3 regions of the Paenibacillus sp. FSL H7-0323 genome follow, and region 1 is predicted to be linked to each of the others. Evidence: a T-box and tRNA genes for the amino acid it is inferred to sense, from the RefSeq annotation. Region 1 holds a T-box; the other regions hold tRNA genes.
The links. The T-box of region 1 lies ahead of metG (methionine--tRNA ligase). A T-box ahead of a tRNA ligase gene usually reads a tRNA of that ligase, here a tRNA-Met.

Region 1 (10,548 bases):
GACGAAAGGGTCAGACCAAGCTCTGAATTAGGAAAATAGGGATCGTGCAGATCGTGGATCTCTGGGTCATCATAGATTTCGGGGGTGGAAGGGAAAGCCCCTTGTACCTTGAAAGAAACCAATTGCTGCGTTGGTTCGGTTAGCCATTTAATAAGAGCAAAGGATTCATCAGGATGATTACCTGTCTTTGGTAAGGTCAGAACGGAGCCTCCGCGATTAGCACTGTTTTCTGGGATTTGTGTTACATTCCATAAACCGCTGGCAGTTGGAGCACTGCTCTTGATATGACCAATCATCCAAGCCGGACAGAGCATGACTGCAAAATCTCCGTTGAGCAGGCCTGCACCCCAGCGTTGGGTATCCACTGCAATACTGGCGGACAGATTTAGCTTAAGGGCTTGAATTGAGAAGTCCCAGGCTCGTTTGACCGCCGGATTATTGTCGAGGATCAATTCTTGTGTTGTGGGACTGTAATATTGAAGCTTGGACTGACGTAGAAGGGTGAGATAGAGGTTCTCCAAGTCATTTACAAAAGCTTTTCCTGTTCTCTCCTGTACTTTGGTGCCCGCTTCAAGGAATTGATCCCAAGTTTGGATTTCTTTAGCCACTTCCTCTGGTTTAGTAGGGAGGCTTGATAATGCGAATATATCCGTTCGATATAACATGGCATAGGGTCCAATTTCCGTTGGTAATCCGAAAATAAAATCATTACCCAGCACCTCCTGCCACTTCCAATTCAGAAATTGGTCCTTCAGATTGTCAGCTTCAAAGGTTTTTAGATTATAAAAATAATCAGGAAATTGTTTGAAGCGATCTAAATAGCTAATATCAATGGCAGCCACATCCGGCGAACTATATCCAGCTGCGAACGAGGTCTGTAGCTTGGCTGGAAGCTGCGTGGAGGTGGAGGTCTGAATATGAATCTCTAGCTCGGGATGTTGGGATTGATATTGGTCAATGAGCGACTCAAGACCTGATCCAGCAGTGAGCCAGATGTTCAGCTGTATCGGGTCTTGTAAAGCGGTATCTTCCTTGGAAGGGGAGAGCTGACAACCACTTGTATTAAGTAACAAGCCAAATGTTAATAGGACAGTAATCAACTTACCATTTACATTCAAGAGAAACACACCTCTGCTTTATTTGTTGTGCTTCTGAAATTCCTGAGGAGTCATCCCCATGTATTTCTTGAAAATGAGACTGAAATACGCAGGATCCTTAAAGCCTACTAATTCGCTAACCTCATATACCTTGAGAGTAACATTCTCTAATAATTCAGTAGCTTTTTGAATACGAAGTTTGGTAAGAAAGCTAGAGAAAGGCTCCCCTACATCATCTTTAAACAATCGGCCGAGATACGTTGGATTCATATACAGTTCGTCTGCGATCATTTTGAGGGAGAGATTTTCTTGGAGCCGGGAATTCATAACCTCAATCATCATAGAGATTACCCTGCGCGTTGCCTTTACTTGTAGTTGTTCAGTGAGCTGTGGAGAAGCCGAATGCATGGAGAGGTCTCTGAAAAAGATAACGGATGGCGTACTCTCTTTTTTGACCTGCTGACAAGCTTCCAGACTCTCATGATAGGCGGTTGCGAGCGCCCCCAATTGATAGTGAGGGTTGGAGACCCCTGCACAGAATGGCGATTTCAGAATGCCCGACAGCTTATGCAGCAGCTCTTGTGTCAATACCTCATCAACGCCGTTAGGCTGCTCAAGAGGATAGAATAATAGCATGATGGCTTCCTGCTCTTCTTGAATGCCAACAACATTGGCGTACAGCGCAAAACATTCTTCTAATATATTAACGACCGCTGCATACATGGCTTGTTCCGACCAGTTCTGTGGCATGCCCACTCCAAGATGGTTTACGGTTACGACTACAAAGGAATGAAAAGGAGGAATGAGTTGTTCTTCAAAATAGGGTAAAGGAATGCCGTAAAGAAGATCAGATAAGCGTTTCTCCCGAAGGTTTTTTTCTCTTAGCTGCGTTAATTGCCTCTGCTGTTTCTTCAATTGAAGACGTTCATATACGCCTGTTGCGACTTCAAGAATATGTTCTACTGAATTTGGTTTAACCAAATATTCCTTTACACCATAACGGATGGCTTGACTGGCATAGGTGAAGTCCTGATAACCTGTGAGCAGCACGGTTTCAGTGTCTGGATAACATTCATGGATATGCTTTGCGAGTTCCAGCCCATCCATGCCGGGCATTCGGATATCGGATATCACCAGATCAACCATATGCTCTTTTAACAATTGCACAGCCTCTAAACCGTTCTCTGCCGAGCCAATAATGCTAAAGTTGTGATTCGCACTTCCCAGCATTTCTGACAGAGAACGGCGAACAAAACTTTCATCGTCCACGATTAACACATTCATCGTTGTGCCCCCTTAACTTTGATCATACTGTAATGGAACAGTGACCTTCACAAATAAGCCACCAAGCTCGCTTGTTGATAGCTGTAGACCAAATTCCTGTCCGTAGATTAGCTCTATGCGATGATTTAGATTAGATAGTCCAATTCCGGTATGAAGCAGCTTCTCCGGATTAACCTCACCGCCGACTAATGCGTCTGCCATACTTTCCTCGCTCATGCCGTCCCCGTTGTCTTCTACAGTTAACACCAGAGATGTTCCTTCACTATAGGCGCGTATGCGAATTAGCCATACTTCCCGAAGTGTGGGTTCAAGTCCATGAGTAATGGCATTTTCGACAAGTGGCTGAAGGGTTAATTTCATAAGCTGGCCATTCATAACCTCAGGATTTACAAAAAGATCAATCTGCAATTTGTCCTCGTAGCGCAGCTTCTGGAGAAAAATGAATCGTTCTAATTGCTTTAAATCCTCCTCAACTGTAACGAATTCGGATCCGCGGTCAATACTATAGCGGAGCAGATCACTTAGAGCGAGTACCATTTGGGACTCTTCCTGCATGCGCTTGTTGGCGAGCGACCAATAGATTGTATTCAAAGTGTTATAAAGAAAATGCGGGCGGAATTGCGCTTTGAGTGCTACGATCTGAGCTTGCTTTTCACTAATTTGTTTGCTGGATAGGTCAGCTATAGTATGATCCAGGTTTTGGAGCATCGAATTATAGCTTGAATAAAGGATAGCCATTTCTTTGTTCATGGTTGTTTTTACAAAAGGTAAAGTAGTTCCCCGTTCGACATTGCTCAGCTTGGTTGCCAGATTACGAAGGGGCTTGGATAGGGTCCAAGAGAAAAAGAAAGTGAATAGTAGGGCAGCACCCATCCCCAGCAGGCCAATTAAAATAATATTCCGGCGAATCGTATTTAAATCTTTAACAGCGTCTTTAGAATCAATGTAAGCAAAAACGCTCCACTCGCTATAGTCGGAATAGGCATAGGATACGAACAGATTGCGTGAGTTTATTTTTTGTGGAACGATTCTGGCTTTATGATTGCTGAATTGTTTTAGAAGCCCGTCGTTCATATAGAGTCCAATTTCTTTTGGATCTGTGGAATAGACAATGGTATTAAATGAATCAACAACTTGGATTTTCTCGTTTTTGCCGAGGTGAAATTGGCTGACAGCGTTATGGATAACCTCGACAGGGAGGACAAGAAACAGGGTTCCTAACCGGTTTAGATCATTCCAATCATTAATTTGTCTGGCTCCCATCACCACAGGGATATTACCGTTCTGCCATACATCTACACCGAACCAGACCATTCGGCCTTTATTCTGTGCTATAGCCGGAAACCAATAAGCATCGCGGATTTCCTTTTCGCTGTCCCAGATGACCTTTAAGGAACTGCTGTTGGTATACACCTGATCATCGGACAGACCGAGCAGCTTGAACTGGATGTCAGAGTTTATGGAACGTGTCTGTTGATCTATGTAACGAGTAATTTCCATGGCGTCTGTACGAGGTGAACGTGACAACGCTAAGTCTCCCAAGGTTTCTTGAATCAAGGGACTGAACATGATCGTAGAAGAAAGCTTATCGTTATCCTGAAGAATTGCGTCCATTTTACCTTGAAGTTGCTTGACGGATTCCAGGATATATTGGTTGGAGCGGTTTAGAACAGCTTGAGAGGAAGAGCGGTAGGACAAAAAAATGGTGAATCCTACGATGGTGAAGATGATTAGAGAGAAGCCCATGATTAATTGAACGAGGATGGAGATTTTTTTGGACATGTTATCCCTCGCATGTAAAAGATATTCTTCCATACATTGTAACAAAAGCAAATGAAAGCGAATATAGTCAGACGAAAAATAAACATATTTATAGAAAAAATCTCATTTTTTTCAGGGGAAACAGCATGGTTGTCCAACAATATTTAATACAGCGTTAATCTTTCTTTACTTAATAATGAAACTTTTTATGGTGGCATGCGTCTAATACTATGTTTGTTATGACGATCGTGGCAAAAGCTTTTTGCCGCCCTACCGTGGGTGGCAGCATTTTGCGGGGAATATAAGAGGAGTATGAAAAAGACAGAGACCTACTTATATTTACAAATAGGAGCAGAGGAGTTATATCATGGATTTGAAAAAGTTAACGTTAGTTGCTGTTTTGGCCGTATCTCAGGCCGCCGCGGCAGTGCCGGCTTTTGCTGAAGCTGTCAATAATACCCCAAGTAATACTACTGTAGTTGGGACAGTTGTTTCAGCTGCGCCGGAGGTAATGCCAGAATCTACTGATCCATTGCCGCCGTTGCCGACGGAGACGCCAGGAGGAGTAGTGTCACCGACACCAACACCAACTCCAATTCCTGCAGAGACAGTTGATCCTACGGCTACTGTTGAACCTACAGCAACAATTGCACCTACTGCAACACCGCTTCCGACTGCAACACCTGGAGTTACTACAGAACCTACAACAACAGATGGTGCTCGTGCTGCGGCTAACAGTCAGCTTATTCTTATGATGAACAGCAACAAAATGTATCAGAACGGCCAGGAATATTTAGCTAATCAGCCTATGGCAGTGAAAAACGGCGTATCCTACGTTTCGATCCGGGCTATGGTAGAACGTGTAGGCGTGAAATACGTTTATGATTATAAAACGAAAGAAACCATTGTTACCAAGGGAAGCGACGTTATGCGCTTTAAGACCGACAGCAAGGTCTATACAGTTAATGGTGAGAAGAAGACGATGAAAGGTCCAGCTTACCAATACAAGGGGACTTTCATGGTTCCATTGACATCCATAACTGGAGCACTGGGCATTCCATATACCGTTGATAATGTGCAAAAACGAGTAATCCTTACATTAAACAACAAGCCTAAAGCTTCCTTCACAGTGCCAACTGAAATTTACGCCGGTGAACCAGTGACCTTCGTAACCTCCAGCTCGTCACCAAATGGTGTAGCTATTGTGGATGAAAGCTGGGGAGGTAACAAGCAGGATATCTATGATCAACCAGGATATTATGTAGTAACCTATTCCGTAATGGATGCGAATCAACAGTGGAGTGATCCTTACACCATGACCATCACAGTGCTTAAACCTAATACACCTCCAGTTGCTAATTTCACCACAGACAAGGATTCATACAAGATGGGTGAAATGATTACTTATACCGATCTAAGTAGCGATCCTGATGGTGATGAAATTACCGTAACTTGGACGAACAAGGCCGAGGCTTTCTTTACTCCGGGTCCAGCGACAATTGCTGTCCAAGTAAAAGATTCACATGGCGCGATCAGCACGTTTGAGAAAACCGTTAATATTTCGGATGAAATCTTGTACAGTAAAGAAGATTTCAACAGATTATTTGCATCTCCGGGCAGTGTGTTTAGCATCGATGGATCGATGGTTCCTACTTGGCAGCAAGTAGCTTATAATCTTTCTTCCGAGCCTTATAAACTAATTCGCAGCAACAGCCCAGAAACGGTGTATACAGAAGGTGTTACTTACCGTGAGACTTCTTTGGGTAAAACCCGCTTCTTGATTCACCACAAGAATAACCTGAATATTAAAGCTAAAGTGTATGTGATTGCTACGAATAACAATTTGTACCCAACGACGCTTACAACCGAATATGTGGGCTTTGCAGGCCCAAGCACATATCCTGAAGGTACTGGTAAAATGTCTGTAGAACGTTATTGGAAATCTATGCTTACAAATGAGCATTATAAAACGATTGTTCTGCAACCAGGGGAAAGTGTCTCAATTCTGACCGATCTAAACCAAATTGCTATGAAACCAAGTGAAATTGTTTCACTTCAAGCGGACTTATTTAGTGATTATCCAATCGATTATAATGTCATGTTGATTGATGCGAATAAAGATCCACTGACTACACTTCCAACACTTCCAGTTCTGGATCGAGACGGAGTGCATAATCGGGGAACTTACGAAGATTCTACTCGTATTATCACGGTTACCGATGAGGTAGGAAAAACTCCTGCAAAACTTCTGCTAGGCGATAATTACAGTGATAAGAACCTGGCTGGCGTAGACCCAATGGCAGGTACGGAAGCATCCAATGCCGGTAATTTCGGGGTATTATACAAGATCAGATTCGAAAATGTTGCACCAAACTCATTGATTACGTTTAATCCACGTGGCGGTAACTATATGGGGCCGGTTATGGTTAATAACCAAATCGTGCATATGCCAAGCGTGGGAAGTCTCTCGAACGCTGACATGAACAGTGTGGTTTATCGTAGTGGTGAGTATGGAGGTTCTGTGGAGATTTTGTTCACAGCAGCTTCAGGCAGTAACTTGCCGGTCAATTTCCTCATCACTCCACTTCCAGCAAAGAAATAACAAATAGGAATATCCCTATAAGCTCTATTGGGGAATTATCTACAATAAAGGCCCGGCTGAATATTCCGTAAAGGAATACGCAGCCGGGCTTTTGTTTAAATATAATAATTCAGAGGTTGCGTAGGGGCGCTTCATGGTGCTTCATTGACGGGGCATTTATTTTGGGGCATTATTAAGAGAGTGAAATATAAATGAACTGATCTTATGGGAGATGAGCGTATGCTGTCGACAGAACAAATATTAGAAGTCATGTCGGGGCAAGGACTGCGAATCACCGACCAACGCAAAACGCTTGCCCAGTTATTCGGCGAGAATAAGGGATATTTGTCAGCGAAGGATGTATATGAGCATATGGGCCGTAAGTATAGCGGACTTAGCTTTGATACGGTGTACCGCAATCTTCGTGTAATGGAAGAGCTTGGTGTGCTTGAACAGATTGTCTTTGAAGACGGAGTGAAGTTCAAGGGAAGCTGCAATCATCAGGATCATCACCATCATATGATCTGCCTTCAATGCCAAAAGACCTACCCGATTAATTTCTGCCCGATGAATTTAACGGATACACCCGATCAATTCCGGGTAGTCAAGCATAAATTTGAGGTGTTCGGTTATTGCAAAGAATGTGAAGAGAACCGGGAAGAAGAATTAGTTGCAGCATCAGATAAACAAAAGGGACTTTAGAAATGGTGACCCTACGCAGAACGATTCAGGCGCCTATTCGGGTGTATCGCAGGTACATTTCCCCTATTAAACCTGCAACCTGCCGCTTCTATCCAACCTGCTCTGCCTATGCCCTGGAAGCCATTGAAGTCCATGGTCCATTGAAAGGCTCATGGCTTGCAGCTAAGCGGATTGCCAGATGTCATCCCTTTCATCCTGGAGGACTTGATCCTGTGCCGCCTCTTCAAGATGAATCTGCTGAGAAGGATTCTGCCCCTGCGACTTGACATGGGGCCTTACCATTGGGTATATTCACAAGTAATAGTATGAATTCCGAAGAACGGATAAGTAAATCGTTACGTCCATTACAGAGAGCCGGAATATGCTGAAATCCGGTATGGAGCGTTAGATTGAATATGGTCCGGGAGGAACTGTGTTCGAGCGGGAACTGCAATTGTGGTTCACGTAAGATAACAGCGTGATCCAGCGTTAATGGACAGTTCCCGCGAGGGAACTGGCGAAGCCTGCGCTCTGTGAAGAGACAGGAAATTTGGGTGGTATCGCGTGAGTTATACTCTCGCCCCATTATGGGGGCGGGAGTTTTTTGTTTTTTAATAAGAAAGGATGATTACTGAATGAGTGAGAAAAAAACGTTTTACCTAACGACACCAATTTATTATCCAAGTGACAAGCTACATATCGGACATGCTTATTCAACCGTGGCAGGAGACGCAATGGCCCGTTACAAACGTCTGCGCGGCTACGAAGTGCGTTATCTAACCGGTACAGACGAACATGGACAAAAGATCGAGCGGAAGGCAGAGGAAGCAGGAAAGACCCCTCAGCAGTTCGTAGACGACATTGTTGTTGGTATTAAGGAGCTATGGCGTAAGCTGGACATTTCGAACGATGACTTCATCCGTACTACGGAAGAGCGTCATAAAAAAGTGGTACAGGATATTTTTGATCGGTTGCTGCAGCAAGGAGACATCTATAAAGGTGAATATGAAGGCTGGTATAGTATCCCAGATGAAACCTTTTACACAGAAACGCAATTAGTTGATATAGTGCGTGATGACAACGGTGTGATTACTGGTGCAAAAAGCCCAGATAGCGGCCACCCGGTTGAGCTGGTGAAGGAAGCAAGTTATTTCTTCCGGATGAGTAAATATGCGGATCGTTTGCTGCAATTTTACGAGGAGAATCCAGAGTTTATTTTGCCGGAATCCCGTAAGAACGAAATGATTAACAATTTCATCAAACCCGGACTGGAAGACCTTGCAGTTTCCCGTACAACCTTTGATTGGGGCGTAAAAGTTAAGGGCGACGAGAAGCATGTCGTGTACGTGTGGATTGATGCTTTGACTAACTATATTACTGCTCTGGGTTATGGTTCCGAGGATCGCACCTTGTATGACAAGTTCTGGCCTGCGGATGTACACATCGTTGGTAAAGAAATCGTTCGTTTCCATACGATTTACTGGCCGATCATTCTGATGGCGCTTGGGGAACCCCTTCCGAAAAAGGTATTTGCCCATGGCTGGTTGCTCATGAAAGATGGAAAAATGTCGAAATCTAAAGGTAACGTAGTTGATCCTGTGACACTGATTGATCGTTATGGCTTGGATGCATTGCGTTATTACCTGCTGCGCGAAGTACCGTTTGGTTCGGATGGCACGTTCACACCGGAAAGCTTTGTAGACCGGGTTAACTATGATCTTGCCAACGACCTTGGGAACCTGTTGAACCGTACAGGGGCTATGGTTGAAAAGTATTTTGCAGGCGAGATTCCGGCATATGAAGGAAATGTAACAGCATTTGATGGTGAGCTTCAAGCTGCGGCTGAGAATACTTATGCCAAAGTAGAAGAAGCTATGGAAAAAATGGAGTTTTCCGTGGCGCTGACAGCTATCGGAATATTCATTAGCCGCACCAACAAATATATCGATGAGACACAACCTTGGGTGCTTGCCAAAGATGAAAATAGAACCGCCGAGCTGGCTTCTGTGATGAGACATCTGGTGGAAGGTCTGCGTACCGCTTCAATCCTGCTGCAGCCGTTCTTGACACAAACACCAGCGAAAATCTGGGAACAGCTGGGTATTGAGCCTGGTGAGTTAACGACTTGGGATAGCGGTAAGACCTTTGGCCTGATTCCGGCAGGAACAAAGCTGGTGAAAGGCAATCCAATCTTCCCACGTCTAGATGTGGAGCAAGAGGTAGCTTATATTGCCGAGGCTATGGGCGCTGGTAAAGCTGCGGCTGAAGTGGCGGAAGCGGCTGCTCCTGCTGCTGCGGACTCCGAGCCAGTGGAAGAGCATAAAGAGGAAATCGGCATTGACGATTTCGCTAAAGCAGAGCTGCGGGTAGCTCAGGTTATTGCTGCAGAGCCAGTGAAAAAAGCTGACAAGCTGCTGAAGCTGCAACTGGATCTGGGTTATGAACAACGCCAAGTGGTTTCTGGTATCGCGAAATTCTATACACCGGAAGAGCTGGTGGGACGTAAAGTGATTTGTATCGTAAACCTTAAACCGGTGAAGCTGCGTGGGGAGTTGTCCCAAGGGATGATTTTGGCGGCTTCTAAAGATGACCAGCTAACGATCGCTACCGTGCCGGACAGTATGCCAAACGGAGCAGTAGTGAAATAAGACAATACTGTTGTAGAAATTTTTTAATGAGGTTGCTTGAACAAGGGAATGCTCCTTCAGCCGGGTTGGTTGTGGGAGCATTCCTTTTTTATAAAGGACGATACCGTCTTTCTTCTGAGTGAGGTTTCTTTGTTGACTTATCGTAACGATTACTATTATACTACTAATAGTAAAATTTACGATTTGAGGGGTAGATCAATATAATGGCGGCAATGAAATCACGTATAAGTTTGCTCGTCCTTGCACTGGTACTTGTATTTACACTAAGTGCATGCGGACCTAAGAGCAGTGGAAGTATAGTTGAAGGGAAAGTAAATGTAGTTACAACCTTTTATCCTATTTACGAGTTTGCTAAGGAGATTGGCGGGGAAGATATCAATGTTATTAACCTGCTTCCAGTGGGTGTGGAGCCACATGATTGGACACCGCGCAGTCAAGATATTATCAACACTTCTAAGGCACAGCTATTTCTATATAACGGTGCAGGCTTAGAAGG
Region 2 (10,548 bases), 1.1 Mb from region 1:
CAGGATGTTGGCTTAGAAGCAGCCACCATTGAAAGAGTGCGTAATAGCTCACTGGTCGAGTGACTCTGCGCCGAAAATGTAACGGGGCTAAACACACCACCGAAGCTATGGCTAGATACTATGTATCTGGGGTAGGGGAGCGTTGTGTAGGGGTTGAAGGTGTACTGAAAAGAGCGCTGGACACTACACAAGTGAGAATGCCGGTATGAGTAACGAAAAGATCAGTGAGAATCTGATCCGCCGAAAGCCCAAGGTTTCCTGAGGAAGGCTCGTCCGCTCAGGGTAAGTCGGGACCTAAGGCGAGGCCGAAAGGCGTAGTCGAAGGACAACAGTTTGAAATTACTGTACCACCGTAATCCGCTATGAGCGATGGGGTGACGCAGGAGGGTAGTGACGCGGACTGATGGATGTCCGTCTAAGCAGTGAGGCTGATGTGTAGGCAAATCCGCACATCGTTAAGGCTAGGCTGTGATGGGGAGCGAAAATTATAGTAGCGAAGGTCATGATCTCACACTGCCAAGAAAAGCCTCTAGCCAGGAGAAGGTGCCCGTACCGCAAACCGACACAGGTAGGCGAGAAGAGAATTCTAAGGCGCGCGGAAGAACTCTCGTTAAGGAACTCGGCAAAATGACCCCGTAACTTCGGGAGAAGGGGTGCCCCGGTAGTGTGAATAGCACGAGGGGGCCGCAGTGAAAAGGCCCAAGCGACTGTTTAGCAAAAACACAGGTCTGTGCGAAGCCGCAAGGCGAAGTATACGGGCTGACGCCTGCCCGGTGCTGGAAGGTTAAGGGGAGTGGTTAGGGGTAACCCGAAGCTATGAACCGAAGCCCCAGTAAACGGCGGCCGTAACTATAACGGTCCTAAGGTAGCGAAATTCCTTGTCAGGTAAATTCTGACCCGCACGAATGGCGTAACGACTTGGGCGCTGTCTCAACGAGAGATCCGGTGAAATTTTAATACCTGTGAAGATGCAGGTTACCCGCGACAAGACGGAAAGACCCCATGGAGCTTTACTGCAGCTTGATATTGAATTTGGGTACGATCTGTACAGGATAGGTGGGAGCCGTAGAAATCGGAGCGCAAGCTTCGGTGGAGGCGCCGTTGGGATACCACCCTGATCGTATCTAGGTTCTAACCTAGTACCCTTACCGGGTACGGGGACCGTGTCAGGCGGGCAGTTTGACTGGGGCGGTCGCCTCCTAAAGAGTAACGGAGGCGTTCCAAGGTTCCCTCAGAATGGTTGGAAATCATTCGCAGAGTGCAAAGGCATAAGGGAGCTTGACTGCGAGACCTACAAGTCGAGCAGGGACGAAAGTCGGACTTAGTGATCCGGTGGTACCGCATGGAAGGGCCATCGCTCAACGGATAAAAGCTACCCTGGGGATAACAGGCTTATCTCCCCCAAGAGTCCACATCGACGGGGAGGTTTGGCACCTCGATGTCGGCTCATCGCATCCTGGGGCTGAAGTAGGTCCCAAGGGTTGGGCTGTTCGCCCATTAAAGCGGTACGCGAGCTGGGTTCAGAACGTCGTGAGACAGTTCGGTCCCTATCTGTCGTGGGCGCAGGAAATTTGAGAGGAGCTGTCCTTAGTACGAGAGGACCGGGATGGACGTACCGCTGGTGCACCAGTTGTTCCGCCAGGAGCATGGCTGGGTAGCTACGTACGGACGGGATAAGCGCTGAAAGCATCTAAGCGTGAAGCCCCCCTCAAGATGAGATTTCCCAATTAGTAAGACCCCTTGAAGACGACGAGGTAGATAGGTTGGAGGTGGAAGTGCAGCAATGCATGGAGCTGACCAATACTAATCGGTCGAGGGCTTATCCTATACTTAGAATGCAAATTCGTTTCGGATTCAGTTTTCAGGCATCAAGCCTGGTATGAATATTCCCTGATAGCTCAGTTGGTAGAGCACTCGACTGTTAATCGAGTTGTCACAGGTTCGAGTCCTGTTCGGGGAGCCATATGGAGAGGTGTCCGAGTTTGGCCGAAGGAGCACGATTGGAAATCGTGTAGGCGCCACAAGCGTCTCGAGGGTTCGAATCCCTCTCTCTCCGCCACAAATTTTTAATTAGTATGGCCCGTTGGTCAAGGGGTTAAGACACCTCCCTTTCACGGAGGTAACATGGGTTCGAATCCCATACGGGTCACCAAATTTTCACTTGATTTATCCTAGTGGACTTTGGTACAATAACAATTGTTGTTTATGGAGGCTTAGCTCAGCTGGGAGAGCATCTGCCTTACAAGCAGAGGGTCGGGGGTTCGATCCCCTCAGCCTCCACCATAACACTTTCTTACTGACGCGGGGTGGAGCAGCCCGGTAGCTCGTCGGGCTCATAACCCGAAGGCCGCAGGTTCAAATCCTGCCCCCGCAACCAATTAACTTAAGCAATTATATCTTTTGGAACCGTGGTGTAGTTGGCCTAACATGCCTGCCTGTCACGCAGGAGATCGCGGGTTCGAATCCCGTCGGTTCCGCCATTTTCATCATGGCTCGGTAGCTCAGTCGGTAGAGCAGAGGACTGAAAATCCTCGTGTCGGCGGTTCGATTCCGTCCCGAGCCACCATTTATCATCACAAAAGAATGAGTGCCATGCCGGTGTAGCTCAATTGGTAGAGCAACTGACTTGTAATCAGTAGGTTGGGGGTTCAAGTCCTCTCGCCGGCACCATCCTTGGAGGATTAGCGAAGTGGCCAAACGCATCAGACTGTAAATCTGCTCACGTGAGTGTTCGGTGGTTCGAATCCATCATCCTCCACCAGTTTTTAGGGGCATAGTTTAAAGGTAGAACAACGGTCTCCAAAACCGTTGGTGTGGGTTCAATTCCTGCTGCCCCTGCCAAGTTCTTTCTAAAGTTTAATATGGCGGCCGTGGCGAAGGGGTTAACGCACCGGATTGTGGTTCCGGCATTCGTGGGTTCGAGACCCATCGGCCGCCCCATTTACTTTAAAATGAATAATGGCAACAATATCAACTTAATATGGCGACTGTGGCGAAGGGGTTAACGCACCGGATTGTGGTTCCGGCATTCGTGGGTTCGAGACCCATCAGTCGCCCCATTTTACTTTAAAATGTTATTGGGGATTAGCCAAGCGGTAAGGCAACGGACTTTGACTCCGTCACTCATAGGTTCGAATCCTATATCCCCAGCCATTTTATGCGGACGTGGCTCAGCGGTAGAGCATCGCCTTGCCAAGGCGAGGGTCGCGGGTTCGATTCCCGTCGTCCGCTCCAAGTTTTCATGGCGCCATAGCCAAGTGGTAAGGCAAAGCTCTGCAAAAGCTTTATCCCCAGTTCAAATCTGGGTGGCGCCTCCATTTAGTTCATATGTGCCGGCGTGGCGGAATGGCAGACGCGCTCGACTCAAAATCGAGTGGGAAACCGTGGAGGTTCGAGTCCTCTCGCCGGTATCTTAAAAAGGTTTGTAAGAATGCTTTTATAAGCAGTCTTACAAACCTTTTTTCTTTATGTCCTTGGGTTTACAGCAGTAAGCCGTTGAATAGAGAGTCTCTCTATTTCAACGGCTTTTTTTAATCTGATTAGTGATTAACCTGATTGATTATTAATGCGGAATGCTCGCGGAGTAAGACCTATTTCTCGTTTAAACATATTGCAGAATTGGGCATCGTTCACAAAACCTGCAGCAGCGGATACTTCAGAGATTTGCATCTGAGTATGACGTAATAGAGATTTTGCATAATCCAGGCGTTTTAACAGCAAATACCGCAGGGGTGAAGACCCGAAACGTTCTTTAAATAGATGGCGAAAACGATCGTAACTATATCCGGACATTTCTGATAGTGTTTCGACGGACAATTTATGGCGATAATGCTCATTCATATAATTAAGGACATATTGTACTCGATCTTCTGTTGGGGATTGATATCCAGAGGCACTAAGAAGCCTCATAAGATGGACGGTAATCTCGCTCATTTGTAGGTTTAGAAGCTCAGAGAATCCGTCTTGCTTGCGTGTAAACTCTGCTTTCATTCGCAGCAGGATTTGAAGAACGGTCTGATCTTTATCATCTTCATATACGCCGAGCAGATTACTCATATTAGGGTGTTCCGAGTGGAAGCCTACAAATAATACATTTGCATCCTCACGGTGGTGCTCGTCATGTTTATGATTGGGTGGCACAAGCGCGAAAGAAGAGGAGCGAAAATGGTAACTTCGTGGGCCAACATTGGTTGTCCCTACCCCCTGTAAATAATAGACTAGTTCGTAGCATTCATGCTGGTGTGGAGGGATATAAGTATTTAGCTCATGTGTGGCACTTACAATATATAGAACACGATCCATGATGATCCTCCAATACTTATGTTTTAGCCGAATCGTACAAAACAATGACCGAAATCATATAATTATTTTTAATAATATTTGTTATGATCGTATCAATAAATCCGAAAGTTCGCAACCTGACTGGCCATCTCGTTCGGAAATAAAGCGGATTATTAATAATAATGGTATTTTTATTGCTATTTTTGAGCCTAAACGTTAAATTTATTACTTTTAATAATACTTTATTTGGAAAAAAGAGAATTTCCATTTGAACCGTGAATTATACAATGGGTGAAGATGGGATTCTGCGGATTACTAACCAACTAAAATTAGGGGTGGAATAGAGTAATGAATAAAAAAGTTCTTTCTTTGTTGTTATTAATGGTGATGGTTCTGGTCACAGCATGTGGGAATAACACGTCCAATAACGGTTCTTCTGCGAATACTGGATCAAACGCTGCTGAGGGTGGAGAAACAGGTGCAGGGGATAAACTCAAGGTTGTATTGCTGATTCCGGGGACACTTGGGGATAAATCATTTTTTGATTCCGCTAATAACGGCTTGCAAAAGGTTAAGGATGAACTTGGTGCAGAAACAAAGGTTGTTGAAATGGGCGTTGATAAAACGAAATGGGAGCCTACATTTAACGATATCGCTTCCGAGGATTGGGATGTAATTATTTCTGGCGGTTCTGAAATTACAGAGATGTTTAATGCAACGGCAGAATTGTATCCAGACAAAAAATTCATTAATTATGATACCGACATCGATGAAGCACCAGATAACATGTACAACATGTCTTATGCGACAAATGAAGTATCTTTCTTGGCAGGTGCCGTAGCAGCATTAGCTACACAATCGGATATGCCGAATGCTACCCCTGAGAATGTGATTGGGTTTGTCGGCGGTATGGATATTCCGGGGATTAATGCTTTCTTGGTCGGTTACATTCAAGGTGCTCAGTACGTTGATCCTGATGTAAAAGTGGCTGTGTCGTACGCTGGTGATTTTGTTAACCCGGCAAAAGGTAAGGAGCTGTCTCTAATTCAATATAACTCCGGTGTGGATGTTATTTTTAACGTGGCTGGGGGTACAGGTCTTGGGATCTTTGACGCAGCTAAAGAGAAGAAAAAATATGCAATTGGTGTAGACTCCGATCAGGCAATGTTGATTAACGATACGGATAGTGAAAAAGCAAATCTAATCGTTACTTCATCTATTAAAAAGATTGATACGGCTATTCTAGGTGCAGTGAAGAGATTGCAAGAGGGTACGCTAGAAATGGGCAAACGTGATGTATTGAGCTTTGTAGATGATGGTGTAGGTATTGCTGAGAATGATATTTATAAAAATGTATTCCCGGCTGATCTTCAGGCCAAGGTTGAAGAAGTGAAGCAAAAGCTGATCAATAAAGAAATTAAAGTGGATAATGCGATGGGGATGGAAACCGCAGAGGTAGAAGCTATTCGTAACGCAGTTAAGCCTTAAGCTTTAAATCTTAAGATCAGCTCTATAGAGATAAACCTACAGTTGGAGATTCTTCTAGTCAGGGGAATTCCAGCTGTATATTTTTGCAGACCTCCAAGTTGAAAGGCGTTGAGACCTATGTACACAGCTCTGCTGGAAATGCGGGGAATTACCAAGGTATATCCCAATGGCGTCGTTGCAAATAAAGACGTGCATTTTTCTTTACGTGAGGGAGAAATACATGCGATTGCAGGTGAGAACGGTGCAGGTAAATCGACTTTAATGAAGATTATGTTCGGCATGGAAGAGCCAAGTGAAGGCGAGATCTATATCAAGGGTGAAAAAGTAAAGCTGCAATCCGCTCAGGACGCCATTGATAGAGGCATCGGCATGGTCCACCAGCATTTCATGTTGGTACCTTCTTTTACGGTGGCAGAGAATATGGTGCTGGGTATGGAGCCGCGCAGAGGAGTTGGCATTAATTATGCCGAGGCAGTGCGCATGACGGAAGAGACCGCAAGGAAATACAATCTGGCCGTGGATCCAAAGGCAAAAGTAGAGGATCTTACAGTTGGGATGAAACAAAAGGTTGAGATTCTTAAGGCGCTGCTGCGTGGTGCTAAAATTCTGGTGCTTGATGAGCCAACTGCGGTGTTGACTCCACAGGAAACAGAGGAATTGTTCCGCGAGCTTAAGCAATTAAGGGAACAGGGCCATACGATAGTTTTTATTTCGCACAAATTAAAGGAAGTCAAAGCGATTTGCGACAGAATTACGATTATGCGCAGCGGCCGTAGTGAAGGTGTTTTTCAAACACAGGATGTGACAGAACAGGAAATCTCGCGGTTAATGGTCGGCAGAGATGTCGTGCTGAAATATGACAAAGAGATTCTGGCTGTTAGTGAGCCAGTACTAACGGTGCAGGGACTCGGTGTGAATGATGCAGATGGCAAAGCATTATTGTCGGATATCAATTTTGCGGTACGTGGTGGGCAGATCGTTGGGATTGCTGGTGTAGAAGGCAACGGGCAGACACAGCTCATTGAAGCTCTTACAGGTAGCTTGAGAGGTGTCTCAAGTCAGGGTTCTGTACTAGTGAAGGGAAAGGATATCCGTGAATCGGATATTTTGGATATTCGTAAGCTAGGCGTTTCCTATATACCGGAGGATCGGATGCGGCAAGGGATCGCTAGTGAGGCAAGCATAGCTGATAATCTGCTATCTACTCAGTATCGTACAAAAGCAATGAATAAAGGTCTTTTTTTGAATGGCTCACGAATTGCCAAGCTAGCAGTATCCCTTGTAGAGGAATTTAAAGTCCGCTGTTCAGGACCTTCTCAGCCCATAGGAATGTTGTCAGGTGGTAACATGCAGAAGGTAGTCGTAGCTAGAGAGTGTTCGACTGAACCGCAGCTGCTTATTGCAGAACAGCCGACACGGGGTGTGGATATAGGCGCAGCCCAGTTCATACATCAAAAGTTGTTGGAATTACGTTCAGACGATTGCGCGATTTTGCTAGTGTCGGCAGATTTGAATGAGATCTTGGAGATCAGCGATAGTCTGTTAGTAATGTACGAGGGTAAGATTGTTGCCTTTTTCGAGGAGCCATCTAAGGTTAGTGAGGAAGAATTAGGTCTTTATATGCTGGGGATTCATCGACAGGACGAGGAGCACATCGGGAGGGCCGTAAATCATGTTTAAAGTTAAATATTTTGAGTACATTCGGACATCGGCGGTAATCGTTATTGCACTCGCTATTGCCTTTCTGATCATCTCTTTGGTCAGTAATCAGCCTGTGAAGACGATTGGTATATTCCTATTAGAGCCGTTATCCAGTAAAGGTCATATTGGTAATGTGATTGAGATGGCAATTCCGCTCATGTTCACTGGGTTGGCAGTATCCTTGTTGTTTCGAGCCAATATGTTCAACCTGGGAGCTGAAGGGATTTTCTATTTCTCCGGTGTTGTAACTTCCGTATTGGCTATTCATTTAACGCTGGACGGCTGGCTGCATCCGATGGTAGCTATTGCTGCAGGTTCAATTGTAGGAGCGTTGCTCTCGGCAATACCTGGTATTCTGAAGGCAAAATGGAATGCTAATGAGTTGGTTACATCCTTAATGTTCAATAATATTTTGTTCGGAGTAGGGCTATACCTACTGAACTATCATCTGCGTGATGCTAAAGCTTTTGCCAATGTATCCTACAAATTCGAGAAAACGGCACTGCTGAGTAAAATGGTCTCGGGCACCCGTATTCATACCGGTCTTATTATCGTTATCGTGCTTATTATTGCAGCTCATCTATTCCTATACAAAACGAAATGGGGATATGAGCTGCGCATGACAGGCATCAACCGGGACTTTGCCCGTTATTCCGGTATGAAGACAGCCAAGGTTATTATTCTCGTCCACTTGATTGCAGGTTTTATCGCAGGTATGGGGGGCTCCGTAGAAGTGCTGGGGATGTATAACCGTTTCCAATGGACGTCACTGCCTGGTTATGGTTTGGATGGTGCCCTTGTAGCGATGTTAGCCAAAAATAATCCGCTGTCCGTAATCGGCTCTGCATTATTCCTAGCGTACATTCGAATTGGGGCTGACATGATGGCGCGTCTGTCTGATGTACCTTCAGAGATGATCTCAATTATACAGGCAATTATCATTCTTCTGATTTCGGCTGAGCAATTTCTGAAGTTCTGGAAAAATCGGATGCTCTTGAAGGAGGCGAAGGAAGCGTGAATAGTTTGTTTGATGTGATTTTTACAACTGACTTTGCGTTCTCTGTCCTTCGCGTGACGACTCCGATTCTGTTCGCCGCGCTCGGCGCACTCATCTCCAACCGTGCAGGGATCATTAACATTGGGATGGAGGGCATCATGCTTGTTGCCGCTTTAGCGGGTGTCATCATAAGCAGCTATACACATAGCGCATGGGTAGGTCTGCTTGGGGCGGTGCTGTCTGGAACATTGATCGCTGGAATATTAGCTTTTTTCACCCTGAAATTCAAAACACATATCATTCTCGGGGGTGTGGCCATTAATATGTTCGCTTCGGGAGGCACTGTGTTTATCCTCTATCTGCTTAGTGGCGACAAGGGTTCTTCCACTTCGCTGGCGAGTAAAGTTCTACCTAGTGTCCAGATTCCTTTGTTGAAGGATATCCCGGTGCTTGGACCTATTTTATCGGGGCATCACATTCTGACGTATGTTTCTATATTGGCTGTGTTTGTTGTCTACTATCTATTAAACCGTACACCGCTTGGACTGCGCATTCGTTCAGTGGGTGAAAATCCACATGCGGCTCAATCCGTGGGTGTAAGTGTTGTAAAAATACAGTATATGGCTTTGCTGCTTAGCGGATTTTTTGCCGGTTTAGGCGGTGCTTATATGTCGATGGGGTATTTGTCACTGTTTACCCGCGATATGATCGCTGGCCGGGGCTGGATTGCCATTGCCGCTGAGTCGATGGGAAGAAGTACGACCGTAGGCACGGCGCTGACCTCTTTATTATTTGGTACTGCAGATGCATTGTCGAATGCGCTACAGGTGTTAAAGATTCCTGCGGAGCTAATCGCCACTCTTCCTTATGTAGCCACAGTAATTGGACTTGTGATCTACGCAGTATCTGAGACACGAAAAAAGAATAAAAAACTTAAAAGCCCGCTAGTTAAATAGCGATTGAAATGATTGATACACAGACAAGGAGTGAGTAACTATGCCAACACCTATTATTATTGACTGCGATCCAGGGCATGATGACGCAATAGCGATACTGCTTGCCATAGCAAATTCGGAGAAGTTAGATCTGCGCGGGATTACAACGGTTGGTGGAAACCAAATTTTAGATAAAATCACGGAAAACGCTCTGAAGGTGATCAGTTTCGTGAATGCTGACATTCCTGTAGCTAAAGGGGCTGCTGGCCCACTGTTCGGCAAGCTTGTTACAGGTGAGGAAGCGCATGGTGAATCGGGCATGGATGGCCCGCTTTTGCCCCCAAGTAAATTTCGCCCTGTAGAGCAGGGTGCTGTGGAGTTTATGCTGAATATCATCCGTTCTTCAGAGGAGAAGATTACGCTTGTGCCGATGGCTCCTTTAACAAATATTGCACTGCTAATCACGGCTTATCCAGAGATTAAAGACAGAATTGAAAAAATCTCACTGATGGGCGGAGGTATCTCGTATGGGAATGTCACCTCTACTGCGGAGTTTAATATCTATGTAGATCCTGAAGCAGCCCGTATTGTGTTTGAGTCGGGGATTCCGATCACAATGAGTGGTCTGGATGTGACCGATAAGGCTGCTATTTTTGAAGATGAGATCCTAGCATTGAAAGAGCGGGGACCAGTGTCTACAATGGTCGGAGAATTGCTGGATTTCTATTCGATTTACGGTAAAAAAATGGGCTATGTCGGCAGTGCGCTGCATGATCCATGTGCTGTTGCCTGGCTGCTGCATCCGGAACTATTTGAATCTGAGCATCTATATGTAACGGTGGAGACAGAAGGCAAGCTGACGCGGGGAATGACAGTTGCAGACAGACGGAAGAAGACGGATCGTCCAGCGAATGTGCAAGTATTGGTGGGCGTTGACCGGGAAGCATTTATGAAGCTGATCTTTGATTCACTGGAAAAGCTTGATCAAGAGCTGCTGCTAGCGGCTGAAGGGAAGTAGCCTATGGCAGGATGGGAGAGACTTCAAGAGACCGTGCAGTTTGAAATTGCTCAGCGTGGAGAAGAAGGTTGTCTGATTGAGGGTTTTGCGGATAAGCTAGCGACTGCTGGTGCCGATGAGCTCAAGCT
Region 3 (10,548 bases), 3.0 Mb from region 1:
TCAGCAATTATCCTCGGGTCAGCGGGAGCTCTCCACCGTTACAGGGGAACTGCGCAGCCAGCGTACTGACGGATGGGGCACCTTAGTGAACACAGCCTCAGCCCGGGTTTATTTGAAGCAGATGAACCAGCTGGGCCAGACTCTTTTGGAAAAAGTAGCCGAGCCGCTGGCCTCCATCGCCCGCCTGTCCGGACAGGACTACCCGCACCATCTATTCACCTATGCCTGGAAGACGCTGATGCAGAACCATCCGCATGACAGTATCTGTGGTTGTAGTGTGGATGAAGTGCATCGTGAGATGGTAACTCGTTTTGATAAAAGCCGGCATGTTGCTGAGAACATCATAGATGACAGTGCTAAGTTTATCGCAGATCAAGTGGAGACTTCTGGCTTTTCCGCATACGGGGAAGATGCAGTTCCTTTTATAGTGATGAATACCACGGGGTGGAAGCGTACGGGAACGGTAACTATAGAGCTGGATGCTGAACGGTTATATCTGCGCGAGGGTTATCCTTTGGATGAGACCGCCCGCAGAATGCTGGCTGTTGATTTGTCCGGCAGGATTCTCGTCGATCACACAGGGGAGGAATTAGCGTCTACAGTGGAAGATCTGGGTTTAAGCTTTGGTTATGATCTGCCTGATGACCAATTCCGTCAGCCGTATATGTGCCGCAAAGTGAGACTTACTTTTGAAGCACGCAATGTGCCTGCACTTGGGCTTTGTACTTACGCTTGGGTACAATCAACTACGGAATCCGCTCAGGGAAGCTCTTTAATAGAAGGAGAGCGCAGCTTGGAGAATGCATCTCTCAAGGTAGTTGTTGCTGAGGATGGTTCATTTACGTTATTGGATAAGCATAGCGGTACCACTTATCGTGAGTTGGGGATTTACGAGAATACCGGAGACGTAGGCAATGAATACATGTACAAGCAGCCAGAAGGTGAACAAGCGCTGAAGACCAAAGGCCAGCCTGCAGTTATTAAGGTGATTGAAGACTCTCCCTTCCGTGCGGCCATTGAGATCCGAATAGATTGGGAGATTCCGGCTTCGGCGGATGACACCTTGGAGGCGGAACAGCGTGCACTTGTGTATTATCCTGAGCGTAAAGCGCAGCGGAGTGTAAATACGGTGGTTTTGAAGCTTCGTACCGTCGTATCGCTGGAGCGGGAAGGCAAAGGTGTGCATATTGAATCCACAATTAATAACCAAGCCAAGGATCACCGGATACGAATGCTTTTCCCGACCGATCTGTCTACCGATGTGCATCGTGTGGATTCTATGTTTGAAGTGGCTACCCGAGATAATAATCCAGCACCAGAATGGGCAAATCCGAGCAACACTCAACATCAGCAATCCTTTGTGGATGTCAGTAATGGCGATGTAGGACTTACGGTAGCCAATCAGGGATTGAACGAATATGAGGTTCTGCGGGATGGACGCAATACTATTGCCGTCACCTTGTTACGCAGTGTAGGGGAATTGGGGGATTGGGGCTGGTTCCCAACACCGGAAGCTCAGTGCCTGGGCGAATACACAGCACAACTGGAGCTGATTCCTCATTCTGGTGAGGGAAGTGAACAACGGGCATTTACAGAGGCCTATCAATTCCAGACTCCTTGGACGGTATGTCAGACCGGCCTGCATAGCGGGAAGTTGAACTCTGGATACACCCCATTGGTTTGGGAGGGAGACAACATGGCCTTCTCATCCATGAAAATGAACGGAACTTCCGGCGACTTGTTTTTGCGTTGGTACAATATGTCCGCTCAGCAGACACAATTGCAACTGAAAGTGAACAGTCCTCAAGAGTATTTATTTAAAAGCAATATCTTAGAGCAGCCTAACCCTGCTTTACAAGGAGCAACGTCTTCGGTTCACCACTTAGAGGTCGGACCATCTGAGATTGTAACTGTAGGTGCGAAATTAAGCTTATAGGTAAAAAGATGCCCCGGCGCTTCCCTGCCGGGGCATCTTTTGATTTACTTTCTTCTATAAGACTTGTGCCAATCTTGAATGGCCTCTTGGCGGGAGGGGAATCTCATCTGGATCCAATTGTTTGTTTCCCATTCATGAATCGCCTGCTGTTTAGTTTGGTAAAAGCTGTAGTCGCAAATGTTCCAGCTGTTATACAGTTTCTGATACCATTTCCCTTTAGGGATGTCGCCAGGATAGCGGCGGACGGCTTTATTGGCTTGTTTTTTAGCCCATGAGGAACCGTGTTTCTGTTGGTCGCTGCACACGGGTTGCTTTTTCACACTTCTGCTCATTGATTCTCCAACCTCCTTTTAGAGGGAAGCTAGAGATCATGCAAGGTCTTTATATGAATCACCTCTTTGCCAAAAAATAATGGAATTGATACCTATGTATGAAGGGGGCTCTGATGTTAATAGATAGACGCGGAAAAGGGGAATGCGGTTGCGATACAATTGCGGAGAAGTATGTGTATAGTTTTTTTGAAATAAAGCTTGCAATGCATCTCCATACATGATATATTCTAAGTCCGGCCAAGAAGTACACATGCCGAGCTCGAAAAAGAAGTTAAAAAAAGAGCTTGACATTAAATAGCCGAACATGATATAGTATAAGAGTTGCTGCTGAGACATTAAACGGCGCCAACGAGAACTTGATCTTTGAAAACTGAACAACGAGTGAGTGGGAAATCACGTAAGTGAAATCCAAAATTAGAGAATTAATTTTCTCGTCAGATGTTTCAAAATGAGCATATCGCTCTTTTCAATACTAATTGGAGAGTTTGATCCTGGCTCAGGACGAACGCTGGCGGCGTGCCTAATACATGCAAGTCGAGCGGAGTTACTTTGAAAGCTTGCTTTCAAAGTAACTTAGCGGCGGACGGGTGAGTAACACGTAGGCAACCTGCCCTTCAGACTGGGATAACTACCGGAAACGGTAGCTAATACCGGATAATTTCTTTTTTCTCCTGAGAGAAGAATGAAAGACGGAGCAATCTGTCACTGAGGGATGGGCCTGCGGCGCATTAGCTAGTTGGTGGGGTAACGGCCCACCAAGGCGACGATGCGTAGCCGACCTGAGAGGGTGAACGGCCACACTGGGACTGAGACACGGCCCAGACTCCTACGGGAGGCAGCAGTAGGGAATCTTCCGCAATGGGCGAAAGCCTGACGGAGCAACGCCGCGTGAGTGATGAAGGTTTTCGGATCGTAAAGCTCTGTTGCCAGGGAAGAACGTCCGGTAGAGTAACTGCTACCGGAGTGACGGTACCTGAGAAGAAAGCCCCGGCTAACTACGTGCCAGCAGCCGCGGTAATACGTAGGGGGCAAGCGTTGTCCGGAATTATTGGGCGTAAAGCGCGCGCAGGCGGCTATTTAAGTCTGGTGTTTAAACCTTGGGCTCAACCTGAGGTCGCACTGGAAACTGGGTGGCTTGAGTACAGAAGAGGAAAGTGGAATTCCACGTGTAGCGGTGAAATGCGTAGATATGTGGAGGAACACCAGTGGCGAAGGCGACTTTCTGGGCTGTAACTGACGCTGAGGCGCGAAAGCGTGGGGAGCAAACAGGATTAGATACCCTGGTAGTCCACGCCGTAAACGATGAGTGCTAGGTGTTAGGGGTTTCGATACCCTTGGTGCCGAAGTTAACACAGTAAGCACTCCGCCTGGGGAGTACGGTCGCAAGACTGAAACTCAAAGGAATTGACGGGGACCCGCACAAGCAGTGGAGTATGTGGTTTAATTCGAAGCAACGCGAAGAACCTTACCAGGTCTTGACATCCCTCTGAATCTGCTAGAGATAGCAGCGGCCTTCGGGACAGAGGAGACAGGTGGTGCATGGTTGTCGTCAGCTCGTGTCGTGAGATGTTGGGTTAAGTCCCGCAACGAGCGCAACCCTTAACTTTAGTTGCCAGCAGGTAATGCTGGGCACTCTAGAGTGACTGCCGGTGACAAACCGGAGGAAGGTGGGGATGACGTCAAATCATCATGCCCCTTATGACCTGGGCTACACACGTACTACAATGGCCGGTACAACGGGAAGCGAAGCCGCGAGGTGGAGCCAATCCCATCAAAGCCGGTCTCAGTTCGGATTGCAGGCTGCAACTCGCCTGCATGAAGTCGGAATTGCTAGTAATCGCGGATCAGCATGCCGCGGTGAATACGTTCCCGGGTCTTGTACACACCGCCCGTCACACCACGAGAGTTTACAACACCCGAAGTCGGTGGGGTAACCCGCAAGGGAGCCAGCCGCCGAAGGTGGGGTAGATGATTGGGGTGAAGTCGTAACAAGGTAGCCGTATCGGAAGGTGCGGCTGGATCACCTCCTTTCTATGGAGAATCGTTCTCTGCAATGAGAACATTCAAATCGGAAGCTCAGCTTCCAAAACTCAGGTTTAGGCCTGTTACTCACTCGTTGCTCAGTTTTGAGAGTTTAAGCTCTCAAGTAAGACTTGATCCTTGAAAACTGGATACCGAAACGAATTTGCGTTTTAGAACATCTTTTAGCAACTTGTGCAAACAAGTAAATGTTATTAGTGAGATTTTTCTTTGGAAGAATCAAGGTTAAGCTAATAAGAGCACACGGAGGATGCCTAGGCGCCAGGAGCCGACGAAGGACGTGGCGAACAACGAAACTGCCTCGGGGAGCTGTAAGCAAGCTTTGATCCGGGGGTGTCCGAATGGGGAAACCCAGCTGTGGTAATTCGCAGTTACTCATTTCTGAATACATAGGAAATGTAGAGGCAGACCAGGGGAACTGAAACATCTAAGTACCCTGAGGAAGAGAAAACAATAGTGATTCCGTCAGTAGCGGCGAGCGAACGCGGAACAGCCTAAACCTAAGAGCTTGCTCTTAGGGGTTGTGGGACGTCTCACATGGAGTTACAAAGGAATATGGTAGGTGAAGAGGTCTGGAAAGGCCCGCGATAGAGGTAAAAGCCCTGTAACCTAAACTGTGTTCTCTCCGAGACGGATCCCGAGTAGTGCGGGGCACGTGAAACCCCGTATGAATCCAGCAGGACCATCTGCTAAGGCTAAATACTACCTGGCGACCGATAGTGAAACAGTACCGTGAGGGAAAGGTGAAAAGCACCCCGGAAGGGGAGTGAAATAGAACCTGAAACCGTGTGCTTACAAAAAGTCAGAGCCCTATTAATGGGTGATGGCGTGCCTTTTGTAGAATGAACCGGCGAGTTACGTTTAACATGCAAGGTTAAGCCGAGAAGGTGGAGCCGCAGCGAAAGCGAGTCTGAATAGGGCGAATTAGTATGTGGACGTAGACCCGAAACCGTGTGATCTACCCCTGTCCAGGGTGAAGGTGCGGTAACACGCACTGGAGGCCCGAACCCACGTACGTTGAAAAGTGCGGGGATGAGGTGGGGGTAGCGGAGAAATTCCAATCGAACTCGGAGATAGCTGGTTCTCCCCGAAATAGCTTTAGGGCTAGCCTCGGTATAAGAGTAGTGGAGGTAGAGCACTGATTGGGTGCGGGGTCCGCAAGGATTACCAAGCTCAGTCAAACTCCGAATGCCATATACTTATTGCCGGGAGTCAGACAGTGAGTGCTAAGATCCATTGTCAAAAGGGAAACAGCCCAGACCATCAGCTAAGGTCCCCAAGTGTGTGTTAAGTGGGAAAGGATGTGGAGTTGCACAGACAACCAGGATGTTGGCTTAGAAGCAGCCACCATTGAAAGAGTGCGTAATAGCTCACTGGTCGAGTGACTCTGCGCCGAAAATGTAACGGGGCTAAACACACCACCGAAGCTATGGCTAGATACTATGTATCTGGGGTAGGGGAGCGTTGTGTAGGGGTTGAAGGTGTACTGAAAAGAGCGCTGGACACTACACAAGTGAGAATGCCGGTATGAGTAACGAAAAGATCAGTGAGAATCTGATCCGCCGAAAGCCCAAGGTTTCCTGAGGAAGGCTCGTCCGCTCAGGGTAAGTCGGGACCTAAGGCGAGGCCGAAAGGCGTAGTCGAAGGACAACAGTTTGAAATTACTGTACCACCGTAATCCGCTATGAGCGATGGGGTGACGCAGGAGGGTAGTGACGCGGACTGATGGATGTCCGTCTAAGCAGTGAGGCTGATGTGTAGGCAAATCCGCACATCGATAAGGCTGGGCTGTGATGGGGAGCGAAAATTGTAGTAGCGAAGGTCATGATCTCACACTGCCAAGAAAAGCCTCTAGCCAGGAGAAGGTGCCCGTACCGCAAACCGACACAGGTAGGCGAGAAGAGAATTCTAAGGCGCGCGGAAGAACTCTCGTTAAGGAACTCGGCAAAATGACCCCGTAACTTCGGGAGAAGGGGTGCCCCGGTAGTGTGAATAGCACGAGGGGGCCGCAGTGAAAAGGCCCAAGCGACTGTTTAGCAAAAACACAGGTCTGTGCGAAGCCGCAAGGCGAAGTATACGGGCTGACGCCTGCCCGGTGCTGGAAGGTTAAGGGGAGTGGTTAGGGGTAACCCGAAGCTATGAACCGAAGCCCCAGTAAACGGCGGCCGTAACTATAACGGTCCTAAGGTAGCGAAATTCCTTGTCAGGTAAATTCTGACCCGCACGAATGGCGTAACGACTTGGGCGCTGTCTCAACGAGAGATCCGGTGAAATTTTAATACCTGTGAAGATGCAGGTTACCCGCGACAAGACGGAAAGACCCCATGGAGCTTTACTGCAGCTTGATATTGAATTTGGGTACGATCTGTACAGGATAGGTGGGAGCCGTAGAAATCGGAGCGCAAGCTTCGGTGGAGGCGCCGTTGGGATACCACCCTGATCGTATCTAGGTTCTAACCTAGTACCCTTACCGGGTACGGGGACCGTGTCAGGCGGGCAGTTTGACTGGGGCGGTCGCCTCCTAAAGAGTAACGGAGGCGTTCCAAGGTTCCCTCAGAATGGTTGGAAATCATTCGCAGAGTGCAAAGGCATAAGGGAGCTTGACTGCGAGACCTACAAGTCGAGCAGGGACGAAAGTCGGACTTAGTGATCCGGTGGTACCGCATGGAAGGGCCATCGCTCAACGGATAAAAGCTACCCTGGGGATAACAGGCTTATCTCCCCCAAGAGTCCACATCGACGGGGAGGTTTGGCACCTCGATGTCGGCTCATCGCATCCTGGGGCTGAAGTAGGTCCCAAGGGTTGGGCTGTTCGCCCATTAAAGCGGTACGCGAGCTGGGTTCAGAACGTCGTGAGACAGTTCGGTCCCTATCTGTCGTGGGCGCAGGAAATTTGAGAGGAGCTGTCCTTAGTACGAGAGGACCGGGATGGACGTACCGCTGGTGCACCAGTTGTTCCGCCAGGAGCATGGCTGGGTAGCTACGTACGGACGGGATAAGCGCTGAAAGCATCTAAGCGTGAAGCCCCCCTCAAGATGAGATTTCCCAATTAGTAAGACCCCTTGAAGACGACGAGGTAGATAGGTTGGAGGTGGAAGTGCAGCAATGCATGGAGCTGACCAATACTAATCGGTCGAGGGCTTATCCTAAAAATACCCCAAAAAGTGAAGAAGAAGCTGCGAAGCTAATTCCGAATACTTTCCGGGGGCCCCGTAAGAAGGGCAAACGCAAATTCGTTTCGGATTCAGTTTTCAGGCGATTAAGCCTGAGCATTTACGCTGTAAATGCCCGTTTGGTGGCGATAGCGGAGGGGTTCCACACGTACCCATCCCGAACACGACCGTTAAGCCCTCCAGCGCCGATGGTACTTGGACCGAAGGGTCCTGGGAGAGTAGGACGCCGCCAAGCGGACAACCACATTACCCGTGGTATTTTTTTTGCCCTTAATATTAATATGTCTTAGAAGGGCCTTTAGCTCAGCTGGTTAGAGCGCACCCCTGATAAGGGTGAGGTCGGTGGTTCGAGTCCACTAAGGCCCACCATATTCCCTGATAGCTCAGTTGGTAGAGCACTCGACTGTTAATCGAGTTGTCACAGGTTCGAGTCCTGTTCGGGGAGCCATTTATGGAGAGGTGTCCGAGTTTGGCCGAAGGAGCACGATTGGAAATCGTGTAGGCGCCACAAGCGTCTCGAGGGTTCGAATCCCTCTCTCTCCGCCATAAAAATTATTAGCATGGCCCGTTGGTCAAGGGGTTAAGACACCTCCCTTTCACGGAGGTAACATGGGTTCGAATCCCATACGGGTCATATCATGGAGGCTTAGCTCAGCTGGGAGAGCATCTGCCTTACAAGCAGAGGGTCGGGGGTTCGATCCCCTCAGCCTCCACCATATTATTTTCACTGACGCGGGGTGGAGCAGCCCGGTAGCTCGTCGGGCTCATAACCCGAAGGTCGCAGGTTCAAGTCCTGCCCCCGCAACCAATTTACTCTTATACATTATGTTTAGGGATAAGCTGGTATGGTGAAAATGAATAGTATATACTAATTAATGACGCGGGGTGGAGCAGCCCGGTAGCTCGTCGGGCTCATAACCCGAAGGCCGCAGGTTCAAATCCTGCCCCCGCAACCAATTTACACTTATGCATTATGTCTATGGAACCGTGGTGTAGTTGGCCTAACATGCCTGCCTGTCACGCAGGAGATCGCGGGTTCGAATCCCGTCGGTTCCGCCATTTAGTTAATTATTATTGGGGATTAGCCAAGCGGTAAGGCAACGGACTTTGACTCCGTCATGCATAGGTTCAAATCCTATATCCCCAGCCATTTATGAGAGCCATTAGCTCAGTTGGTAGAGCACCTGACTTTTAATCAGGGTGTCGAAGGTTCGAGTCCTTCATGGCTCACCATTTTCTTTAAAGTGTGCGCGTGTGGCGGAATTGGCAGACGCACCAGACTTAGGATCTGGCGTTTCACGACGTGGGGGTTCGAGTCCCTTCACGCGCACCATGTTTTTGCGGACGTGGCTCAGCGGTAGAGCATCGCCTTGCCAAGGCGAGGGTCGCGGGTTCGATTCCCGTCGTCCGCTCCATATAGATTTTGCGCCCTTAGCTCAGCTGGATAGAGCGTTTGACTACGAATCAAAAGGCCGGGAGTTCGAATCTCTCAGGGCGCGCCATTTTTATTACTAAGCAGTTATAGTATTGTTAACGGGATGTAGCTCAGCTTGGTAGAGCACCTGGTTTGGGACCAGGGGGTCGCATGTTCAAATCGTGTCATCCCGATTTTATACCTTTGCGGGTGTAGTTCAATGGTAGAACTTCAGCCTTCCAAGCTGATAGCGTGGGTTCGATTCCCATCACCCGCTTATAAAGAGAAACACTTGCCGGTATTAGGCGGGTGTTTTTTTGTATAGTTAAGCACGTATGGATACAATAGGAACTAGAGATTTTATTTGAGGAGGGGCCAATGTTTGAATTTGAAGCAAGGTTAGTCAGACCAGATACGAATGGGAGTTGGACATATCTTACGGTTCCTTTTGACGCTGAACAAATATATGAAACTAAATCAAGGATACAAGTTAAAGGAAGCCTGAATGACATTCCCTATAGAGGAACACTCATGCCGCATGGTAATGGGAAACATTTTATGGTCGTGAAAAAAGAACTGCGAGACTTAGCCCATGCTCAACCTGGAGATATAGTTCGGGTGACAATGGAACAAGATCATCAATTGCGAGAGATAGAAGCTCCAGAAGATTTTCTGGACGCACTAAGCAGCAATGAGCAGGCAGAGGTATATTATAACAGCTTGGCTTATTCCTATCGGAAGGAATATGTGAGCTGGATCGAAGGGGCGAAAAGACCGGAAACCAGAGCAGCAAGGATCCAGAAGTCAGTTAATAAGCTGGAAGAAGGTTTGAGGCTTAAATAATAGAACAGCGTCCTCCTCCTTAATATCTGGAAAGGGACGCTGCTGTAGCGGGTATATAAGGAATCGTCCTTATATAAGAACGCCTACTTCACCATTATTCACGAACTTAATGCTTTCGATCTTCACCTCTAGTTGACCTGAAGGAATCGCTAGCTGACAAGTACTGCCGAGCTCAGCCAGCAGCAGCTGCATGCCTATAGGTGACAACATAGAAATCTTGTTATCGTTAGGTTCTGCTTGGTTAGGAAATACGATGGTATAGATATCTGTAGTATTATCGTCCAAGTAACGAAGCTGCAGCTGACTTCCGATAAAGACCTGTGAATTTAAATCTTCACCATTGAACTCAGTTAGTAATTGTTCCAGCTCGGAGCAATAACGGGATAACAGCGTTTCAGCGTTGCTTCTATCCTTGCTCCGTACCGGAAAGTATTGATTTAAAAATGCGATTTTTTCCTCATCAAAATAGATAAGCTGCTGAAGCAGCTGTGTCCGTGAGCCTTCATAGATAAGACTATGGTTCATAGTAGATTTCACCCCCTCTAAGTAGCACATTCCTTGTAAACCTGTTATGGTGTGTTGCCATCTTAAAATCCCTCCTATACAAATAGAGGTCCCCCAATGGAGACCTTCTGATCAGTATACCAGCTTCTATTTGTAAATCCAATCCATTTTAAAAGGGGAATTAAAACCTTCTAAATATTGTAATGAAAACCTTTGACTATTACATACTTGGGTGCTATGATAGGCTGATGCATAGGCATTTCGTAGAAAACTGCGAAATGCCTATACTGTATTTTGAAGATATTT

Region 2: it encodes a tRNA-Met, which carries the amino acid that the T-box ahead of metG (methionine--tRNA ligase) is inferred to sense. The anticodon was not compared.
Region 3: it encodes a tRNA-Met, which carries the amino acid that the T-box ahead of metG (methionine--tRNA ligase) is inferred to sense. The anticodon was not compared.

Annotation. Positions count from the first base shown of each region.
Region 1 is NZ_JBBODB010000001.1:2,891,670-2,902,217, reverse strand. Features, by position in the region: gene MHH89_RS13275 (ABC transporter substrate-binding protein) at 1-1,118, opposite strand, end outside; gene MHH89_RS13270 (response regulator) at 1,137-2,381, opposite strand; gene MHH89_RS13265 (sensor histidine kinase) at 2,394-4,163, opposite strand; gene MHH89_RS13260 (copper amine oxidase N-terminal domain-containing protein) at 4,510-6,744, shown strand; gene MHH89_RS13255 (Fur family transcriptional regulator) at 6,964-7,425, shown strand; gene yidD (membrane protein insertion efficiency factor YidD) at 7,428-7,691, shown strand; T-box leader at 7,732-7,992, shown strand; gene metG (methionine--tRNA ligase) at 8,040-10,052, shown strand; gene MHH89_RS13240 (metal ABC transporter solute-binding protein, Zn/Mn family) at 10,256-10,548, shown strand, end outside.
Region 2 is NZ_JBBODB010000001.1:3,989,471-4,000,018, reverse strand. Features, by position in the region: rRNA gene MHH89_RS18105 (23S ribosomal RNA) at 1-1,827, shown strand, start outside; tRNA gene MHH89_RS18100 (tRNA-Asn) at 1,888-1,963, shown strand; tRNA gene MHH89_RS18095 (tRNA-Ser) at 1,967-2,059, shown strand; tRNA gene MHH89_RS18090 (tRNA-Glu) at 2,078-2,152, shown strand; tRNA gene MHH89_RS18085 (tRNA-Val) at 2,208-2,283, shown strand; tRNA gene MHH89_RS18080 (tRNA-Met) at 2,301-2,377, shown strand; tRNA gene MHH89_RS18075 (tRNA-Asp) at 2,403-2,480, shown strand; tRNA gene MHH89_RS18070 (tRNA-Phe) at 2,491-2,566, shown strand; tRNA gene MHH89_RS18065 (tRNA-Thr) at 2,595-2,670, shown strand; tRNA gene MHH89_RS18060 (tRNA-Tyr) at 2,676-2,761, shown strand; tRNA gene MHH89_RS18055 (tRNA-Trp) at 2,768-2,841, shown strand; tRNA gene MHH89_RS18050 (tRNA-His) at 2,865-2,940, shown strand; tRNA gene MHH89_RS18045 (tRNA-His) at 2,984-3,059, shown strand; tRNA gene MHH89_RS18040 (tRNA-Gln) at 3,079-3,153, shown strand; tRNA gene MHH89_RS18035 (tRNA-Gly) at 3,160-3,234, shown strand; tRNA gene MHH89_RS18030 (tRNA-Cys) at 3,244-3,317, shown strand; tRNA gene MHH89_RS18025 (tRNA-Leu) at 3,332-3,410, shown strand; gene MHH89_RS18020 (AraC family transcriptional regulator) at 3,547-4,302, opposite strand; gene MHH89_RS18015 (BMP family ABC transporter substrate-binding protein) at 4,630-5,769, shown strand; gene MHH89_RS18010 (ABC transporter ATP-binding protein) at 5,887-7,449, shown strand; gene MHH89_RS18005 (ABC transporter permease) at 7,442-8,488, shown strand; gene MHH89_RS18000 (ABC transporter permease) at 8,485-9,423, shown strand; gene MHH89_RS17995 (nucleoside hydrolase) at 9,464-10,420, shown strand; gene MHH89_RS17990 (ADP-ribosylglycohydrolase family protein) at 10,424-10,548, shown strand, end outside.
Region 3 is NZ_JBBODB010000001.1:5,871,085-5,881,632, forward strand. Features, by position in the region: gene MHH89_RS26205 (alpha-mannosidase) at 1-1,936, shown strand, start outside; gene MHH89_RS26210 (hypothetical protein) at 1,981-2,268, opposite strand; rRNA gene MHH89_RS26215 (16S ribosomal RNA) at 2,742-4,299, shown strand; rRNA gene MHH89_RS26220 (23S ribosomal RNA) at 4,532-7,457, shown strand; rRNA gene rrf (5S ribosomal RNA) at 7,600-7,716, shown strand; tRNA gene MHH89_RS26230 (tRNA-Ile) at 7,774-7,850, shown strand; tRNA gene MHH89_RS26235 (tRNA-Asn) at 7,854-7,929, shown strand; tRNA gene MHH89_RS26240 (tRNA-Ser) at 7,935-8,027, shown strand; tRNA gene MHH89_RS26245 (tRNA-Glu) at 8,044-8,115, shown strand; tRNA gene MHH89_RS26250 (tRNA-Val) at 8,122-8,197, shown strand; tRNA gene MHH89_RS26255 (tRNA-Met) at 8,213-8,289, shown strand; tRNA gene MHH89_RS26260 (tRNA-Met) at 8,361-8,437, shown strand; tRNA gene MHH89_RS26265 (tRNA-Asp) at 8,463-8,540, shown strand; tRNA gene MHH89_RS26270 (tRNA-Gln) at 8,557-8,631, shown strand; tRNA gene MHH89_RS26275 (tRNA-Lys) at 8,639-8,714, shown strand; tRNA gene MHH89_RS26280 (tRNA-Leu) at 8,730-8,814, shown strand; tRNA gene MHH89_RS26285 (tRNA-Gly) at 8,822-8,896, shown strand; tRNA gene MHH89_RS26290 (tRNA-Arg) at 8,907-8,983, shown strand; tRNA gene MHH89_RS26295 (tRNA-Pro) at 9,016-9,089, shown strand; tRNA gene MHH89_RS26300 (tRNA-Gly) at 9,102-9,172, shown strand; gene MHH89_RS26305 (YdeI/OmpD-associated family protein) at 9,274-9,738, shown strand; gene MHH89_RS26310 (GreA/GreB family elongation factor) at 9,808-10,263, opposite strand.